Regions from separate parts of the Acidovorax sp. JHL-3 genome, predicted to be linked through region 1. Evidence: predicted binding sites of a transcription regulator. Region 1 holds the regulator's gene; each other region holds the start of a gene.
The links. The regulator FNR, encoded in region 1, switches genes on or off when oxygen is low (the NO sensors DNR and NnrR bind a similar motif). The targets are predictions, from matches to a motif close to TTGATNNNNATCAA.
Positions count from the first base shown of each region.

Region 1 (6,202 bases):
CAACCAGCAACCCCCACCAGTAGCGCCCCCGCCAGCCGGGTTCCCCAGCTGGCGCGCACCGCATTGATGCGTGTACGCAAGCGGCCCCACAACCAAGGGCCACCCACAAGCCAAAGACCGCTGCCCACTCCGAAAAGCAGCATGGTGACGGCGCCCTGCAGTGCACCACCGCTGAGCGCGGCAACCAGCAGCGCCGAATAAAGCAATCCGCAAGGCATGAGGGCCCAAAGCAGCCCCGCCACCATCAGCCCTCCAGGTGCACGGACAAGAGGTTGCACGCGGCGCCAAGCCGTGCGCCCGGCCCGCTCCACCCACACCGGCTGACGCGCCTGCACCATCATCATCAAGCCCCAGGCCATGACTGCAACGTGCATCAAGGTCCATACCGGACTCAGGGCCATGGTTTGCTGCGTCAGCCAGGCCAGGCTCTCCATGGCCAGCGCTGCCAGCGCGCCCGCCCCGGCATAGCCAAACAGGCGCCCAAGGTGAAACGCCAGCAACCGGCGCGGCATGCCGCCTTGCGGAACCCACTGCACTGCCTGAACCGCAACGTTGCCGGTTTCGTCCGCAGTGGAACGCGCCCCGCCCTGCCCCACCAGCGCACCGCAAGGTGCAGCGCACATGGCCAAGCAATGGGGCCCGCCTGCGAGACCCATGAACAAGGCAGTTACGGCGAGAGGCGCAAGCATTTATTAGGGTGCACAGTCCATTCAGTCAACGCTAGATGATGCGTGAGAACCTGGCCCGATTGCGGTCCGCCTGCAAATAGCGGTCAAACACCATTGCGATGCCGCGCACAAAAAACCATCCCATGGCCGTCACCTTGATGCTCTCTGAATTCAGCACAACAAGACCTTGTTCGGCCATGGTCTCCAGCTGCTCCAGCTCGGGCGCAAAATACTTCCGAGAATCAATAAGCCACGCTTGGTCAATGGGTTCAAACTGCAATTCACCTTGGCACATGAGCGCCATGATGACAGCCCTTCGGACCAGATCGTCACGGTTCAGCGCCAATCCACGCACCACAGGCAAACGTCCCTGGTCCAGATGGTCGTAATATTCCTCGAGCGACTTGGCGTTCTGACTGTAGGTGGCACCCACCCTGCCGATCGCCGACACCCCCAAGCCAATGAGGTCGCAATCGGGTTGGGTGCTGTAACCTTGAAAATTGCGGTGCAGTCGCCCTTGCCGCTTGGCAACGGCCAAAGCATCGGTGGGCAAAGCAAAATGGTCCATGCCCACATAGACATACCCGGCTTCCATGAAAGTGTCCAGCGAGCGCGAGAGCATGGTCACCTTGGCTGACGCCGCGGGCAGTTCTGTCGAGAGAATGCGCCGCTGAGGCTTGAAGCGATCTGGCAAGTGCGCATAGGCATACAGAGCAATCCGGTCTGGGCGCAACTGGACCACCTGAGCCAAAGTGCGGTCGAATGACTCGGGTGTCTGGCGTGGCAGCCCGTAGATCAAATCGACATTGACCGACTCAAAGCCCAGCGCGCGCGACGCCTCCACGAGCGCGAAGACCTGCTCTGCGGGCTGGATGCGGTGCACGGCCTTCTGAACCTCGGCATCGAAATCCTGAACGCCGAAGCTCAGACGATTGAAGCCCAACTCGGCCAGCACCGCCAGCCGATCTGCCGTGACAGTGCGTGGGTCCACTTCGATGGAGTACTCTCCGCCCGGGGCGAAAGTGAAGCTGCGCCGCAGCGTGGCCATGAGCTGCCGCAATCCATCGTCCGAGAGGAACGTAGGTGTTCCCCCCCCCAAATGCAGCTGACTGACAACCTGCCCGGTGCCGCAATGGGCCGTGTGCAGATCAATCTCGCGGCTCAAGTAGCGCAAGTACACATCCGCACGGTCGTGGTGCTTGGTGATGATTTTGTTGCAAGCGCAGTAGTAACACAGCGATTCGCAAAAGGGGATATGGACGTACAGGGACAATGGCAACGCCATCGCCGTGGTGCCAAGCCGACGCTGCGAAAGCGCGAGGGCATAATCCTCCTGCCCAAAAGCTTCGACAAACCTGTCGGCCGTTGGGTATGAGGTGTAACGGGGCCCTGGCACGTCAAAACGGCGCAGAAGTTCTGGTGAAACAGCGGTCATTGGAAAATATCCTTGCGTGCAGCAGTACTGTGCCGTACCCTTCGCCCAACGTCCTTGACTTTAATCAAGAGGATGGTCGGACGTAGCGGCGACAATTTGATTCATGTCAGCAGCCGAGCGCACAAATCGCGTCCCGCCAGCCACACACCAATTATCCCTGCCCAACTAGACTCCAGTGTCCATGAATCCGCAAACCATCAAAGTCGCCTGCTCCAACTGCAACCTGCGAGAACTCTGCATGCCCGTTGGTCTGAACGAGCAGCAGCTGCAACGGATTGATGAAGTCGTGGCTGTACGACGAAAAATCAAACGGGGAAGTACGCTGTTTCGCAATGGCGAGTCGTTCACTTCGCTCTATGCCATCCGTACCGGGTTTTTCAAGACCTGCGTCGCCACGGAAGACGGACGCGATCAGGTCACGGGCTTTCAGATGGCCGGTGAAATCATCGGACTGGATGGCATCGTCAACGATCACCACACCTGCGATGCCGTCGCGCTCGAAGACGCCGAAGTGTGTGTCATGCCTTTCGATCGCATCGAAGAGCTGTCGCGCGAAGTCTCTGCACTGCAACACCACGTTCACAAGATCATGAGCCGTGAAATCGTGCGCGAGCACGGCGTGATGCTTTTGCTTGGCAGTATGCGCGCAGAGGAGCGCCTCGCAGCCTTTCTTCTCAATCTGGTGCAACGCCTTCATGCCCGCGGGTTCTCTCAATCAGAGCTGGTGCTGCGAATGACACGAGAGGAAATCGGCAGCTACCTGGGTCTCAAGCTGGAAACGGTGAGCCGAACGTTCTCCAAATTTGTGGAAGACGGCATCGTGGAAGTCAAGCAGCGCCACGTTCGCATTCTGGACACCGAAGCCCTCAGGCGAATCGTCAACAACCAACAGGCCTGCCACTGAGCAGCCACCTGAAATCGCGCCCCCCACTGAGTCGCCTCACTGCAACGGCATGGCGGCTACGGGCAGGGCGTCACTTTGTGACAATCGTCGGGCCGAGCATGCGCAGGCACAGGACAACGATTGAGCTCAAAAGGTGACATGGACAGCAGGGTTGTCATAGCACTGGCAACCATGGTGATGATCCAGAACACGAAAAAAGCGAGGGTGTAGACACCCTCGCGAGACAGCGTCAAGGGCTGGCCAAACCAATGCAGATCCTGCGGATCCACCATGGCAAAAACCAGCATTTCGAGAATGCCCGCCACCATGAAGGCAGGCCATGCAATCCACATCAGGCGTTGTGTCCACATCGTCTTGTTTCCTTTAATCTTGGCAAAAGATTGCGCATGCGGAGTGCCAACTCAGCGGGGCTGATCTCCGGCAGGAGTCGCCGCGTGGTTCCGGGCTTTCAGTGCAGGAGCCAAGCTTTTTTCTGGTTGCGCCAGCGTCTGGTTGATTTCAAGCCCCTTGCGGTAATAGTCTTCGGCCACAACGGGGTCTGGGCGGCTGATGGCCAGCCACAAGGTGACAAAACCAGCGATCACCACAATGACCGGCCCGGCAATCACCAGCCAGACATGACCGAATCTCCACCAAGGTTGCGGTTCACGATTGATAACGGGGTTGGACGACATGGAATCTCCTTGAAACATCAGCAATACAGCGCACAAACCACCATGTAGGGCACAGTGACTTTCACTCAGCGTGGAACCAGGAAAATGGATTTTTCAGCCACTTTGCCGCCGCTTTCCAGCGCTGAAATGTCGAAATGAATCGCGTGAGAACCTGGAGGTGCCGATCCATAGGGGATTTGCAACCGCACTGCGACCCAACGAGACTCCGCAGCGCCTATGTCTACCTCTTGCTCCGAGGCCACCTCAAGGCCATCCAGGCCCGATGCTGAAATGCGATAGCGCTGCGTAGCCTCTGTAGCGTTCATGATTTGCAGCCGATAAACATTTTCAAGCTTGCCCCCCGCCACAATGCGGGACAAGGCGGCGCGATCCCGCACAATATCCACTTTGAGCGGTGTCCGTGTTGTGAGGCTGACTAACATACCCACGCACAATGCGACCAGAACGGCGGTGTAGATGAGCACACGAGGGCGCAAGACATGTCGCAAAATTTGCGACTGATTCCAGCGATTGAGAACACCATTCTGGGTTGAATACCGTATCAAGCCCTTGGGGTAGTGCATCTTGTCCATCACGGTATTGCAGGCATCCACGCAAAGGCCGCAGCCAATGCATTCGTATTGCAGACCCTTGCGGATATCAATACCCACCGGGCACACTTGAACACACAAGGTGCAGTCAATGCAGTCGCCCAGCCCCTTGGCCTTGTAGTCCACCGTCTTGACTCGGGGGCCACGCGGCTCGCCTCGGGCTTCGTCGTAGGTGACGATGAGCGTATCTCGATCGAACATTGCGCTCTGGAAACGGGCATAGGGGCACATGTATTTGCACACCTGCTCCCGCATAAAACCGGCATTGCCGTAGGTGGCCAATCCGTAGAAAAGCACCCAGAAAATCTGCCAGCCGCCAGCAAAAGCCAACAGCTCAGGACCCAGCTCCCGAATCGGCACAAAATAACCCACAAAGGTGAAACCGGTCCAAAGGGACACGGCCACCCATACGGCCTGCTTCAGGAACTTCTTGCGGATTTTTTCAAATGTCCAGGGGCCCGCATCCAGCCGCAGACGCGCACTGCGATCTCCCTCGATCTTGTGCTCGATCCACATGAATATCTCGGTGTAGACCGTTTGTGGGCAAGCAAATCCGCACCATAACCGGCCCGCAACCGCAGTAAACAGAAACAGCGAAAGCGCCGAAATGATCAGCAGCCCCGTCAGATAGATGAAATCCTGTGGGTACAGAACCAAGCCGAAAATATAGAAACGGCGAGCACCCAGATCAAACAGCACCATCTGGCGCTGGCCCCACTCAAGCCAAGGCAACCCATAAAAAACGATTTGGGTCAGAAACACCATGGCCCACCGCCAACGCGCAAAGTACCCACTGATGGATCGCGGGTAAATCTTCTTTTGCGCCTCGTAGAGGGAAACAAATTCGCCCTCTGCCGATGGATCGGGTGTGGCCGCCGCAATGGGAATGACCTTGCGCGGTGGCCTGTCAGATGATTTCATGGTGCTGGCGGTGGAGGCAGAAAAACAAACACTTCAGGACGACGACCCCAGCCAGAGGTGGCGGGGTCGCCCCGATTTCAGCGGGCTGCGGCGGGCTTGTTGGACAAGCCCCATACATAGGAAGCCAGCACGCCGATCTGCGCTTCTGACAGCTTGTCTGCTTGCGCAGGCATCTCGTTGACCTTGCCGCTATTGATCATAGTGGTGATGGCCGCTTCGCCCCAGCCGTGCAACCAGATGTCGTCCGTCAGGTTGGGGGCTCCCAGAGCCTGGTTGCCCTTGCCGTCCATACCATGGCAGGCCGCGCATGAGACAAACTTGGACTTACCCAAGGATGCCCGCACGGAATCATGGGGGCTGCCCGAAAGACTCAAGACATAGTGCGACAGATTGCGGACATCTTCCGGAGATCCGACGGCAGCAGCCATGGGAGGCATATTGCCGATGCGCCCCTTTTCAAGGGTTTCGCGGATCTTTTCGGGGTTGCCGCCATGCAGCCAGTCGTTGTCCGCAAGGTTGGGAAAACCCTTGCTGCCACGAGCATCCGAACCGTGGCACTGGGCACAGTTGTTCATGAACAGGCGCTCGCCAATGGCATGTGCCTGCGGATCCACGGCCACGTCTTCAGGCTTCATGGACGCAAAGCGTGCATACAGAGGCTCGATTTCCGCCTTGGCTTTGGCCATTTCGGCCTCGTACTCGCCCTTTTGCGTCCAGTTCAGCTTGCCTGTGAAGGTGCCAAGACCGGGATAGGCTGCCAGATAGCCCAGACCAAAGACGATGGTGATAACGAACAGCCACACCCACCAACGCGGCAGGGGGTTGTTCATTTCGACCAGATCCTCGTCCCAGACGTGGCCGGTGGTGTTGTCGGCCGTGGCCGAGACTTTCTTGCGGCCCGCCATCCAAAGCAGAATGCCGCAGGCGATGATGCCGACAAGGGTCAGCGTGGTCACAAAGACCGACCAGAAATTGCTGGTGAAGTCACTCATGGGATGTTCTCGTTCTGG
Region 1 covers NZ_JAFU01000001.1:3,023,052-3,029,253, forward strand. Annotated here, with positions in the region: gene K226_RS0114075 (sulfite exporter TauE/SafE family protein) at 1-689, opposite strand, end outside; gene hemN (oxygen-independent coproporphyrinogen III oxidase) at 721-2,103, opposite strand; gene fnr (fumarate/nitrate reduction transcriptional regulator Fnr) at 2,285-3,007, shown strand; gene K226_RS0114090 (hypothetical protein) at 3,064-3,357, opposite strand; gene K226_RS0114095 (FixH family protein) at 3,409-3,681, opposite strand; gene ccoG (cytochrome c oxidase accessory protein CcoG) at 3,747-5,192, opposite strand; gene ccoP (cytochrome-c oxidase, cbb3-type subunit III) at 5,270-6,184, opposite strand.

Region 2 (6,202 bases), 650 kb from region 1:
ACCGCCACGACAAAGCGGCCCTGCTTGCCACCATGCAGGCCACCGGCGCTTCCACCCGTGGCATCCGCTTGATGCTGCGCAAGCTCTCCGCCTTGGCGGGCGGGTTGCTGCAAGCCCTGTGGCAGCGCGCCCAGCTCCCAGCCGATCTGGCCCTGGTGGCCGTGGGCGGCTTTGGGCGCGACCAGCTGTTTCCTTATTCCGACGTCGATGTGCTGCTGCTGCTGCCTGAAGGTTGCACGACCGACTCAGGGTGCGAGTTGCGCGCCCAGCTGGAGAGCTTTATTGGCAGCTGCTGGGATGCGGGCCTGGAAATCGGCTCCAGTGTGCGCACCGTGGCGGAGTGCCTGGCCGAATCGGCCCAGGATGTGACGGTGCAGACCTCGCTGCTGGAGGCCCGCCTGATTTGCGGCAATGGGGCACTGTTTGCACAGTTCCAGCAGCAATACAGCGCGCAACTGAACCCGCAGGCATTTCTGGTGGCCAAAACCCTCGAAATGCGCCAGCGGCACACCAAATACGAAAACACACCCTACGCACTCGAACCCAACTGCAAGGAATCGCCCGGAGGCCTGCGCGACCTGCAGATGATTCTGTGGGTGGCACGCGCCGCCGGCCTGGGCCGCACCTGGAAAGAACTGGCCGCCAGCGGCATGGCCACGGCGTTTGAAGTGCGCCAGATCGAGCGCAACGAGGCCCTGCTGTGCCTGGTGCGCTCCCGCCTGCATGCCATTGCCGGGCGCCACGAGGACCGGCTGGTGTTTGACTTGCAGACCGCGGTGGCCGAATCGTTTGGCTACCGGTCACAAGCGCCCGATGGCACGCGCTTAGCCCTGCGCGCCAGCGAAGCCCTGATGCGCCGCTATTACTGGGCGGCCAAGGCGGTGTCGCAGCTCAGCCAGATCCTGCTGCTCAACATCGAAGAGCGACTGAACCCATCGACCCACGAGCCGCGCCCCATCAACGCGCGCTTTTTCGAAAAAGCCGGGCTCATCGAGGTGGCCAGCGATGACCTGTACGAGCGCGATCCACACGCGATTCTGGAAACCTTCTTGCTGCACCAGACGACTTCCGGGCTCAAGGATCTTTCAGCCCGCACTCTGCGTGCGCTCTACAACGCGCGCGGCGTGATGGATGGCGCCTTCCGGCGCGACCCGGTCAACCGCGCCGCCTTCATGCGCATCCTGCAGCAACCCTCGGGCATCACGCATGCCATGCGGCTGATGAACCAGACCTCGGTGCTGGGGCGCTATCTGTGGGCGTTTCGCGGCATCGTGGGGCAGATGCAGCACGACCTGTTCCATGTGTATACGGTGGACCAGCACATCCTGATGGTGTTGCGCAACATGCGCCGCTTCTTCATGGCTGAGCACACGCACGAGTACCCGTTTTGCTCGCAGCTTGCCGCTGGCTGGGACAAACCATGGATTCTTTATGTGGCGGCCCTTTTCCACGACATCGGCAAGGGCCGCGGCGGCGACCATTCGCAGATCGGCGCCATGGAAGTGCGGCGCTTTTGCCGACAGCATGGCGTGGACCGCGAAGACGCCCGGCTCATCGAGTTCCTGGTACGCGAGCACCTCACCATGAGCACGGTGGCGCAAAAGCAGGACCTGAGTGATCCGGACGTGATTGCCGCCTTTGCCCAACGTGTCGGCAATGAGCGCAACCTCACGGCCATGTACCTGCTCACTGTGGCAGACATCCGTGGCACCAGCCCCAAGGTCTGGAACGCCTGGAAAGGCAAGCTGCTGGAAGACCTGTACCGCGCCACCCTGCGCACGCTGGGTGGCCGGGCCCCCGACGCAGCCGCCGAGATCGAGGCCCGCAAGCGCGAGGCGCTGGTGTTGCTGGCACTCAACGCCCTGCCCTTCGAGGCGCACAAGGCGCTGTGGGCAACGCTGGATGTGAGCTACTTCATGCGCCACGAGGCGGCCGATATTGCATGGCACACCCGCCACCTCTCTCGCCATGTCGGTGCACCCCAGCCCGTGGTGCGCGCGCGCCAGTCGCTCGCGGGCGAGGGACTGCAGGTGATGGTTTACGCGCCCGATCAGGCAGATCTTTTTGCCCGCATCTGCAGCTACTTTGACCGTGCCGGCTTCAGCATTCTGGATGCGCGCGTGCACACGGCCAACAACGGCCATGCGCTCGACACCTTCCAGGTGGTGGCCTCTGCCCAGCCAGGCCATTACCGCGAACTCACGCACATGGTCGAAAGCGACCTGATGCGCGCCATCGAAACCGGTGGCCCGCTGCCCGAGCCGGCCGTGCGGCGCGTGTCACGCCGCGTCAAGAGCTTTCCGGTGGCACCAAGGGTGACCTTGCGCCCCGACGAAAAAGCCCAGCGCTGGCTGCTGGGCATCTCGGCCAGCGACCGCGCCGGTTTGCTTTATCTGGTGGCGCGCGTGCTGGCACGCCACCAGCTCAGCGTGCAACTGGCCAAGGTGAGTACGCTGGGCGAACGTGTCGAAGACACCTTTCTGATCCAGGGACCCGAGCTGCAAAGCAACGCGCGGCAGATCGAGATCGAGACCGAGTTGCTGCAGGCGCTCTCGGCCTGAGCGAGTCTGAATGTGTGCCTGGGTGTCCGCCCGCCGACGCAGTGTTGGCGGGTGGGCCCAGGCATCTCCAGGCGATCACGCCGGGTGGCTGTCGCTGGCGTCGTAAGCGGTCAGCACACGGTGCGCCACCATGTCCAGAGCAGGCCGGGTGTTGCCCTGCTTGTCTGTCCAGACCCGTGGCGTAAGCCCACCGGCCAGGGCAATGGGTTCGCCCTCTCCCAGCGCCTGCAGGGCCGAGCACACAGCGGGCTCAAAACCAATCACATTCACGATCAGCGTTTCGCCATCGCCACTGGCGGCCAGCACTTTGGCCACGGCAAAGGGCTTGCCTGCCTTGTCGATGCGCTGTTCCGCCGGCCCAAAAAGCTTTCCGGCAACAAGTCCACTGATCATGAAATTTCCAATTGGGGGAATAAGAACGGTGCCAGGCAGGTTGACCCTGAACGCGTGTAAAAAAGCCCAAAGCCAATTGGCCAGGGACTTTGGGTAGTTTGCCATCCACTTGCCAACCATGGCAGGCGCGGCGGGGCTCCAACTGCGCGCACACACCCAAGGCAATACGTTGAAACAGGATTTTTGAAGTGGTCGCAGGCTTGCGGCAACGATTCCGGAAAATCAGCCCGAAACCCGCCCCAACGTGGATTCTGTCACAGATCTTCGCTCTCTTTCGCCCCCATCCAAGCCCACTTTTGTCGGGTCGGAGGGGCGCAGCGTCCAGCTGGCGAGCCGGTAAAGAGCCACGCCCGCTTCCCAAACGCCTGCCCGGTAGCCATTGCTCATCGGGTCTGGCCACAGCCACACTGAAAACGGCCACCAATCCTGGATTCAATCGCCGGGAGCAAATCGCCTGGCATTCCGCAGTAATACACTCAAGATTATTTAATATTTCATTAATATATGAATATTAAAATTATAAGTTTTGCATAAAATTAAACACAAAAATATTAACTTGTTTGCTTGACATTCATCAACACAATATATATCCGCGGAAGAAATAATAATCGAAACAGAATATCAGGTAATACTTATGTCCACACCCACACCCTCCCCTCGTCCCCAAGCCTTGAACACGCCGCAACTTGGCAAGCGCACGTTCCTGCAGGAGCTTGTGGGCATGGCCACGGCTTTTGGTTTGGCAGGTGCCGGCCACGCTGCCAGCCCTTCCGCCACCACCCAGCCCCCGCGCCGCCCTGGCATGGAGGGCAAACGCTTCGGCATGCTGGTGGACATGCGCAAGTGCATCGGCTGTCAGGCCTGCACGGTGAGCTGCTCGGTGGAAAACCTGCCACCTATCGGCCAGTTCCGCACCACGGTGCTGCAGTACGAGATCGACAAGCCCGGCGGCGCGGCACCCGCCATGGTCAGCCTGCCACGTCTGTGCAACCACTGCGACGAGCCGCCCTGCGTGCCCGTGTGTCCGGTGCAGGCCACCTTTCAGCGCACCGACGGCATCGTGCTGGTGGACAACGAGCGCTGCGTGGGCTGCGGCTATTGCGTGCAGGCCTGCCCCTACGACGCGCGCTTCATCAACCACGAGACGCAGACGGCCGACAAGTGCACCTTTTGCGAGCACCGTCTGGAAGTCGGACTGCTGCCGGCCTGCGTGGAAAGCTGCGTGGGCGGCGCGCGGGTGATCGGCGACCTGAACGACCAGGACAGCGAGATCAACCGCCGCATGGCCGAGCACAAGGATGAGATCAAGGTGCTCAAGCCCGGCATGAACACGGCGCCGCGCGTGTACTACATCGGCCTGCCCGACGAGTTCGTCAACGGCGTGGACGGTCAGGCCAGCGTGCGCCTGGTGTCCGAGCACTAACGAAGGAGCCGACCATGCAGATCATCGAACTTCTGACCCCGCATTACGAAGCCGCCTGGCTGCCTTGGGCAGTGCAGTATTTCTTTCTGGCCGGTGTGGCCACGGGTGCAGCCCTGCTTACCGCCTTGTGCAGCTGGGGCTCAACCGGCAGCTCCTTGCAGCGCCTGCTGCCGGTGGCCGTGCTGACGCTTGCCATCAGCGCCATTGCCGCGCCCGTGTCGCTGCTGGCAGACCTGCACCAGCCTGCCCGTTTTTGGCACTTCTATGCCCATTTCACGCCCTGGTCGTGGATGTCGGTGGGCGCGCTGCTGCTGCCGGTGTTTGTCATACTGTCCGTGGCCCTGTGCGCCAGCTGGTGGCTGGGCAAGACCCACTGGATGCGCCTGCTGTCTCCGCTGCTGGTGCTCTCGGCGCTGTCCATCACGGTCTATACAGGTGCCGAAATGATGGCAGTGCGCTCACGCCCGCTGTGGAACACGATGTGGGTACCGGTCAACCTGGCGCTTACCGGCTGGCTGGCCACGGTGGGCGTGGCCTTCGTGCTGGAGCGCTTCTTGCCCGCCGCGCTGCGCCCCGGTGCCGCCGCCCTGCAGTTGCTTCGCGGCTTGGGGCTGGCACTGGCCGCTGCGCTGGTGGCCGTGGCCACGGCCTGGTCGTTGACGGGGATGAACGGTGGCAGTCCGTCCTTCGACGCAGCGCTGCGCCTGTGGAACGACTTCCCCGTCTGGCGCATGACCATGGTGGGTTCTGCCATTGGCGGCGCAGCCGTGGTGGGTGCGCTGCTGCGTGGCCGCCATCGGCTGGGTGCCAGAGGCTACACGCTGGTGCTGGGCCTGGGGCTGGCTGCCAGCGCCTGGGTCTTCCGCTGGGCACTGTTCATGGGCGTGCAGGGGGTTCCGAAGTTTGGCGCAGGCCTGTACCTGTACCACATGCCATTGGGCGGCGACGGCCTCTTGGGCATGGTCGGCGTGGCCGGACTGTGCGTGGCGCTGGTGGCGCTGGCCAGCTGGGCACTGGAGCTGTTTCCCGCCCGTCAGGCCAAGGCAGTCGCCTGACGGTGATCCTTGCCTTAGATATCCATTCAAATTGGCACAAAACCCAATGCAGACAAGCGCTAGCAGCTATATAAATAATAGCATTAGATGACTGCTGCGCTGACCTGAAAGAGACTTCCCATGACCGACAAAAACCAACCTCCCGTTCCTCAACACGCTGGCAGCACTGACACCAGCCCCGAAATGAACCGCCGCCGCATGCTGCTGCGCGGCGGCGCCGTGGCCGGTGGCCTGGCTGCGTTTGCCGCCGGATACGGCGAGACGGTGGTCAAGGGAGCCAAGGGCCTGGTTACGGGCACATCCGGCACACCCACCAAAAGCGCCACACGCGGAAACGCACTGACACCAGAGTTCCGCATCGACCCCGTGACGGGCCAGCTCACCACCCAGCCTGGCCAGGTGGTCAGCCCCAGCAGCTGCCTGGGCTGCTGGACACAGTGCGGTATCCGTGTGCGTGTCGACACCGGGCACAACCAAATCCTGCGCGTCGCCGGCAACCCCTACCACCCGCTGGCCACCACGCACCATGCACCCATGGAAACGCCGGTGCGTGAGGTGTACGCCATGCTGGGCGGCGACAACGGCCTGGAAGGCCGCGCCACCAGCTGTGCGCGCGGCTCGGCCATGTTCGAGCACCAGACCGCACCGCATCGCGTGCTGCAGCCGCTCAAGCGGGTGGGCCCGCGCGGCTCGGGCCAATGGAAGACCATCGCGTTCGAGGATCTGGTCAAGGAAATCTGTGAAGGCGGCGACCTGTTCGGCGAAGGCCA
Region 2 covers NZ_JAFU01000001.1:2,369,650-2,375,851, reverse strand. Annotated here, with positions in the region: gene K226_RS0111185 ([protein-PII] uridylyltransferase) at 1-2,561, shown strand, start outside; gene K226_RS0111180 (single-stranded DNA-binding protein) at 2,637-2,954, opposite strand; gene dsrO (sulfate reduction electron transfer complex DsrMKJOP subunit DsrO) at 3,589-4,377, shown strand; gene nrfD (NrfD/PsrC family molybdoenzyme membrane anchor subunit) at 4,392-5,432, shown strand; gene K226_RS0111165 (tetrathionate reductase subunit A) at 5,553-6,202, shown strand, end outside.
Region 2: dsrO (sulfate reduction electron transfer complex DsrMKJOP subunit DsrO) is a predicted target of FNR. The motif match lies at 3,519-3,532, and genes of this name have one in related genera.

Region 3 (6,202 bases), 510 kb from region 1:
CACCGGCCTCGCGGGCACGGTCGAGAAACTGGCGCATGCGGGCATCGCGCCGCGTCACCTCGTAATAAATCTCGATGATGGATTTCGGCGCGGTCTTCAGACGCACACCCACGGCGTGAAAGCCGAAGAGAACTTTGGGGCTGGACATGGGGGGATTATCCGGGCATTGCCGGCGCCCCCAGAGTTGCGCCCTTCAGGCAACGGGCCACACAAGTGCATCGAGAGGCAACGGGGTTGCGCAAAGGGCTTGCTCTCAAGCGCCTAAAATCGCGGTCTTCCATTTAGCGATCTGCTGGACGGCGCTGCTTTTACGTGCCGTTTTTGCTGCCCATGTGGCTTTACGGGTTGGACTTTTTCCAACCCCCTTGATTGATGGCCCCCCGCGGTTTTGTGCACATGTTGCCGCGGCCACTGGCCTGTTTTACCTTTGTTCAATACCATGATTTTTAACCCGCTTCGCTGGGCACAGCGCACGAGCCTGGTCACACAAATTGTGATCGCCATGATTGCAGGCATCGCGCTGGCCGTGTTGTTTCCGGCTGCCACACCCAAGGTGGCCATTTTGGGCACGCTGTTCATTTCAGCTCTCAAGGCCGTGGCACCTGTGCTGGTGTTCATTTTGGTGATTGCCGCCATCAGCAACCACAAGCCCGGCGAAGCCACCCACGTGCGCCCGGTGCTCTTTTTGTATCTGGTGGGCACACTGGTGGCGTCCGTGGTGGGCGTTACGGCCAGTCTGTGGTTTCCGTCCACGCTGGTGCTGCAAGCCCCGGCGCAGGCGGCTAACGCTCCCATGCACATCCAGGATGTGCTGCTGACGCTGCTCATGAACGTGGTGGACAACCCTGTGCGGGCGCTGATGAATGCCAACTACATCGGCATCCTGGCCTGGGCGGTGGGCTTTGGCATGGCCATGCGCCACGCCAGCGCGGGTACCCGCACCGTCATGCACGACTTGTCGGCCGGCATCACGGTCATCATTCAGGTGGTGATCCGCTTTGCACCACTGGGCATTTTTGGCCTGGTGGCCAGCACCTTTGCCGAAGCCGGTGCGCAGGCGCTGTGGGGCTATGCGCACCTGCTGGCCGTGTTGCTGGGCTGCATGGTGTTTGTGGCGCTGGTGATCAATCCGCTCATCGTTTTCCTGGCGCTGCGCATCAATCCGTATCCGCTGGTGTTTACCTGCCTGCGCGAGAGCGGCGTGACGGCGTTTTTCACGCGCAGCTCGGCGGCCAATATCCCCATCAACCTGACGCTGGCAAAGCGCCTGGGCCTGAACGAGGACACCTACAGCATCGCCATTCCGCTGGGAGCCACCATCAACATGGCTGGTGCGGCCATCACCATCAGCGTGCTGTCGCTGGCGGCAGTGCACACGCTGGGCATTGCGGTTGAAGTGCCCACCGCCTTGCTGTTGTGCGTGGTGGCGGCCGTCTGTGCCTGCGGTGCTTCGGGCGTGGCCGGTGGCTCGCTGCTGCTCATTCCGCTGGCGTGCAGCCTGTTTGGCATCAGCAACGATGTCGCCATGCAGGTGGTGGCCATCGGTTTCATCATCGGCATCCTGCAGGACTCGGCCGAAACGGCGCTCAATTCTTCGACCGATGTGCTCTTCACGGCCGTGGCCTGCCGCTGGGCAGAACCACAGCCGCCGTCAGCGCGCTAAAACGTTACCGGACACCGACCGGGTCAGGTGCTGACCCGGCCTGCCTCGATGCTGATAAGGCGGTCGCAGCGCTGGGCAATGGCCCGATCGTGCGTGACCAGCACCAGCGTGGTGCCCTGCTCGCGGTTGAGGTCAAACATCAGCTGCATGATGGTTTCGCCAGTGGCGAAGTCGAGGCTGCCGGTGGGCTCGTCGGCCAGCAGCACGGCGGGCTGCATCACAAAAGCACGTGCCAGCGCCACGCGCTGCTGCTCGCCACCGCTCAGCACCTTGGGATAATGCCCCAGGCGCTGACCCAGCCCGACATGCTTGAGCATCTCGGTGGCCGCCTTGCGGGCATCGCTGCGGTCGGCCAGTTCGAGCGGCAGCATGACGTTTTCAAGTGCTGTGAGGTTGCCCATCAGCTGAAAACTCTGAAACACGAAACCCACCTTTTGCGCACGCAGCGCGGCCCGGCCGTCTTCACTCAGCGCAAACAGATCCTGGCCGTCAAGCCGCACGGTGCCGCGCGTAGGCGTATCAAGGCCCGCAATGATGGACAGCAGCGTGCTTTTTCCAGAGCCGGACGCGCCAACAATGGCCACGGTTTCCCCAGACTCCAGGCGGAAATCGATATTACGCAGAATGTCCAGTGTGCCGGTGGAATCCGTCACCGACTTGAATACATGCTCGACCGCAATAATGGGTTTGGCTGGTGACTGGGTAGGTTCGGACATGAAAGGTTTTTTATTTTGATTTGCGATCTGCATCGACGCCACTTTATCCTGACCGCTGCAGCCGGCGCGCTGGCGGGGCTTTATGCCCCGGCAGCGATGGCGCAAAAGCCGGCCCCGGTGCGACCACAGGTCATTCTGGTGCTGGGCGATTCCCTCAGCGCCGAATATGGCCTGCCGCGCGGAACGGGTTGGGTGGCACTGCTGGAAAAGCGCCTGGCGCAGGAAGAGATAGCCGCCACTGTGGTGAACGCCAGCGTGAGCGGAGAAACCACGTCCGGCGGGCGCTCCCGCCTTGCGGCGCTGCTGACGCAGCACCAACCCAGCCAGGTGGTGATCGAGCTGGGCGGCAATGATGCCCTGCGGGGCCTGCCACTGAAAAATACCGAAGAAAACCTGACGTGGATGGTGCAGACGGCCCAGAAATCAGGAGCCAAGGTACTGCTGGTGGGGATGCAGGTGCCCCCCAATTACGGAACCGACTATGCCAACCGCTTTGCGGCCACCTTTACAACCGTGGCCAAGGCGCGCAAGGTGGGAGTGGTGCCGTTTTTCCTCAAGGGCGTGGCCGATGGCCCCGACCCGACCCGACTGTTCCAGCCAGACCGCATCCACCCGCGCGCCGAGGCGCATCCGCAGATGCTGGCCAATGTGTGGCCGGAACTCCAGAAGCTCTTGCGTTAAAGAGCCCCGGGGGAAATCAACTGCCGGTTGACTCCGATGGGTTTGCAGGTGCGGGAGACGCAAAAGCGGCGGGGCCGTCGGTGGGCTGCCCATCTTGCGGCTCGTCAGGCCGGCGGTGAGTTTTGGCTTTGAGCTTCTCTTCCTTTTTTTTCTTTTTGGCGAGTTCGCGCTGGCGCTTTTCGTATCCGTAGTTGGGTGTTGCCAAGGTATTTGCTTCCTAAAGTAGGGGCCCACTGTAACAGCTTGCCCCTGGAGGCGGGCCCAGACCGCGCTTCACTGCGTGGGGGAAACCGCTGCGCGGTAGGCGTGCCAGCTGGCGTGGCCCAGCACCGGCCCGGCCAGCAACAGGCCCGCCCCCCAGAACCACAGTGACACCACCACGATGAGGGTGATCAACAAACCCCACAGCAGCATGACGGCGGGGTTTTCCAGCACCACCCGCATACTGGTGATGCCTGCGGTCAGCGCATCGGTATCACGGTCCAGGATCATGGGAATGGAGACCACCGAGGTCGAGAAAACCAGCGCTGCAAAAGCGCCCCCCACCGCCATGTAGACGCCGACAAATCCCCAGTTCTGGGGGTTGAAGATGGCCGCCATCACCCCTGTGGTAGAGGGCATTCCGGTATTGAAAAACACCGCAAACACCACCAGCGACGCCCGGCCCCACAGCAACTCCAGCACCACCAGCACGAGCACCAGCATGCCCATGCTGCCCATGTGCTTGTCCCAGCAGGTGATGGACTGCCCCAGATCGGGCGCCTGGCCAGCCTCGCGGCGCCGACTGGTGTCATAAAGGCCCATGGCCAGAAACGGCCCTACCAGCAGGCACCCGCTGGCCAGCGACATGGTGTATTCGGGCCGTGTGCGAAACACCCAGCCCAACACCAGCGCCATGCACCAGAAACATGCTCCATAAAACAGGGCGATGCCGGGCGCGGCCACCACATCCTGAAGGCCCTTGCGCAGCCAGCGAAAGGGATCTGCGAGGCGCAGGGGATTGAGTGCGATCGCCACGGCGGTGGCGGGCGGTACTTGGGCGGCAGGAGGTGCGGACATGGCGGTGATGGAGGTAATGGCAGAAGGTGCAAGAGGGTTTATGGGGACGACGGACACACCGTCCGTTGACACATATCAACACCCTAAGCCACCTGACCGCCACGCGCCACTGAGGAAACTACCACCCCCGCAGCACTCCCGCCCCGCCTTCAGGCCGCTCCAAATGCTCCGCGCATGGCCTGCTCCAAATCCTGGCGGAGGTCTTCCACCTCCTCCAGCCCCACCGAAAAGCGCACCAGGGTGCCAGGCTGCAGGTGCGGCGCGGGCCGGCTGCGCATGGATGCAAGCTGGTAGGGAACCACCAGACTCATGGGGCCGCCCCAGCTGTAGCCCAGCTTGAAAAGGCGCAAGCCATCACAGAACGCGTCAACCTGCTGCTGGCTGAAACGCGCGTCGATCATCACGCTGAACAAACCAGCCGCAGCGCCATGGCCATCGTTTGCAGCGCCGCACAGCGCCTGCCAGTGGGCGTGGCCCGGTGCACCGGGCAGCACCGGATGCAGCACCTGCGCCACGGCGGGCTGCTGCTGCAACCACTGAGCCAGCTGGCGTGCCGCAACGTCGTGTGCACGGTAGCGCAAACCAATGCTGGGCAATGCGCGCAGCACGGCTTCGGCATCGTTGGCTGCGATGCCCAGGCCCAGGCGCATGTGCGTGAGCTTGACTTTCATGTGCAGCGCCGGATCGCGCGTGATCACACTGCCCATCAGCACATCGCCGCCGCCACTGGGGTATTTGGTCAGCGCATGCACCGAAATATCGACGGCCAGGCAGCCGCTGCCGTCTCCTGCCAGATCAAAGGGCGCAAACGCGAGGCCAGCGCCCCAGGTGTTGTCGAGCGCCGACGTGACCCCCCGGCCGCGGCAGATGCGGACCTGTTCACACAGATCAGGGAATTCCATGGTCACCGAACCAGGTGCCTCCAGCCACACCAGGCGCGTGGCCGGCGTGATGCGCGCTGCCAGATCGGCGGGGTCGAGCGGGTCATACAGCACATGGTGAATGCCGAAGCGAGCCAACTCGCCGTTGGCCAGGTCTTTGCTGGGACCGTAGGCGTTGTCGGGAATCAGGACTTCATCACCAGGCTGGAGCAGGGCCAGGGCCACATTGGCAATGGCCGCAAGGCCACTGGGCACCAGCACGCATTGCAGCCCGCCCTCCAGGGCGCACAGGCGCTCTTCCAGCGTGAACGTGGTGGGCGTGCCATGCAGGCCATAGGTGTAGCCGCTCTTGTCTTTCCATTCGCGCGAACGCATCGCGGCCACGCTAGGGAAAATAACCGTAGATGCCTTGAACACACCAGGCTGCGGCGCGACAAATCCGGCAGGCGGGACATAAGGGTGATGGACGATGCGGGTTGCAGGCCCAAAAGTGGTGTCTTCAGTCATGCCAGCCATGGTAGCGCGCCCACGGCCGTAGCCTGCGGTACCACCGGGCCGCAAGCCCGGGTGCAGCGCCCCCATGCGTAGGTGGGGGCGAGATGCCTGTGGCTTAGCTGGGCACCTTGAGGTTGTTGGTGACCGATGTCACGCCCTTCACCTCTTTGGCGATGGTTTCAGCGCGCTCGCGGGCGCTTGCATTGGGTGCGGGACCCGAAAGTGTGACTGCGCCGGCACGGGTGTCGACGTCGATCTTGAACGCGCTCAGATCTGGGTCCTTGGCCAAGCCAGCAGACACCTGCGCTGTGATCGTCGCGTCATCCATTGCGCCCATGGCAGCAGTGCCCATTTCCTGGGCGCCCGACTGCACCTTGGCAGCGCCCTCTTCGACCTTGGTTTCCGCATTCTCGAGGGCGTTTTCTGCCTTCACCTTCGCATCCGCGGCGGCCTGTTCGGTTTGTTGCACAGCGGAATCGAGTTTTTGGCCCACGGTGGGCTGCTCTTGCTTGTCGCACGCGGCCAGACCCAAAGCCAAGGCGCTGACACCAAGAATGCTCAGGATGCGCTGCGAACCACTGTGCGAAAAATGACGGATATTCATGTGATCACTCCTTCCAGATAAAAGATGGTGTGAATGTAGGCAGCACATCGTGACGCCTGGGGTCGGACAGCGCCGAATGGGCTGTAGGACAACAGCACCAACC
Region 3 covers NZ_JAFU01000001.1:2,512,251-2,518,452, reverse strand. Annotated here, with positions in the region: gene rlmB (23S rRNA (guanosine(2251)-2'-O)-methyltransferase RlmB) at 1-148, opposite strand, end outside; gene sstT (serine/threonine transporter SstT) at 440-1,663, shown strand; gene K226_RS0111805 (ABC transporter ATP-binding protein) at 1,687-2,379, opposite strand; gene K226_RS0111800 (arylesterase) at 2,395-3,060, shown strand; gene K226_RS20270 (hypothetical protein) at 3,077-3,265, opposite strand; gene K226_RS18930 (DUF2189 domain-containing protein) at 3,334-4,119, opposite strand; gene K226_RS0111785 (PLP-dependent transferase) at 4,269-5,516, opposite strand; gene K226_RS0111780 (BON domain-containing protein) at 5,611-6,099, opposite strand.
Region 3: K226_RS18930 (DUF2189 domain-containing protein) is a predicted target of FNR. The motif match lies at 4,185-4,198, and genes of this name have one in related genera.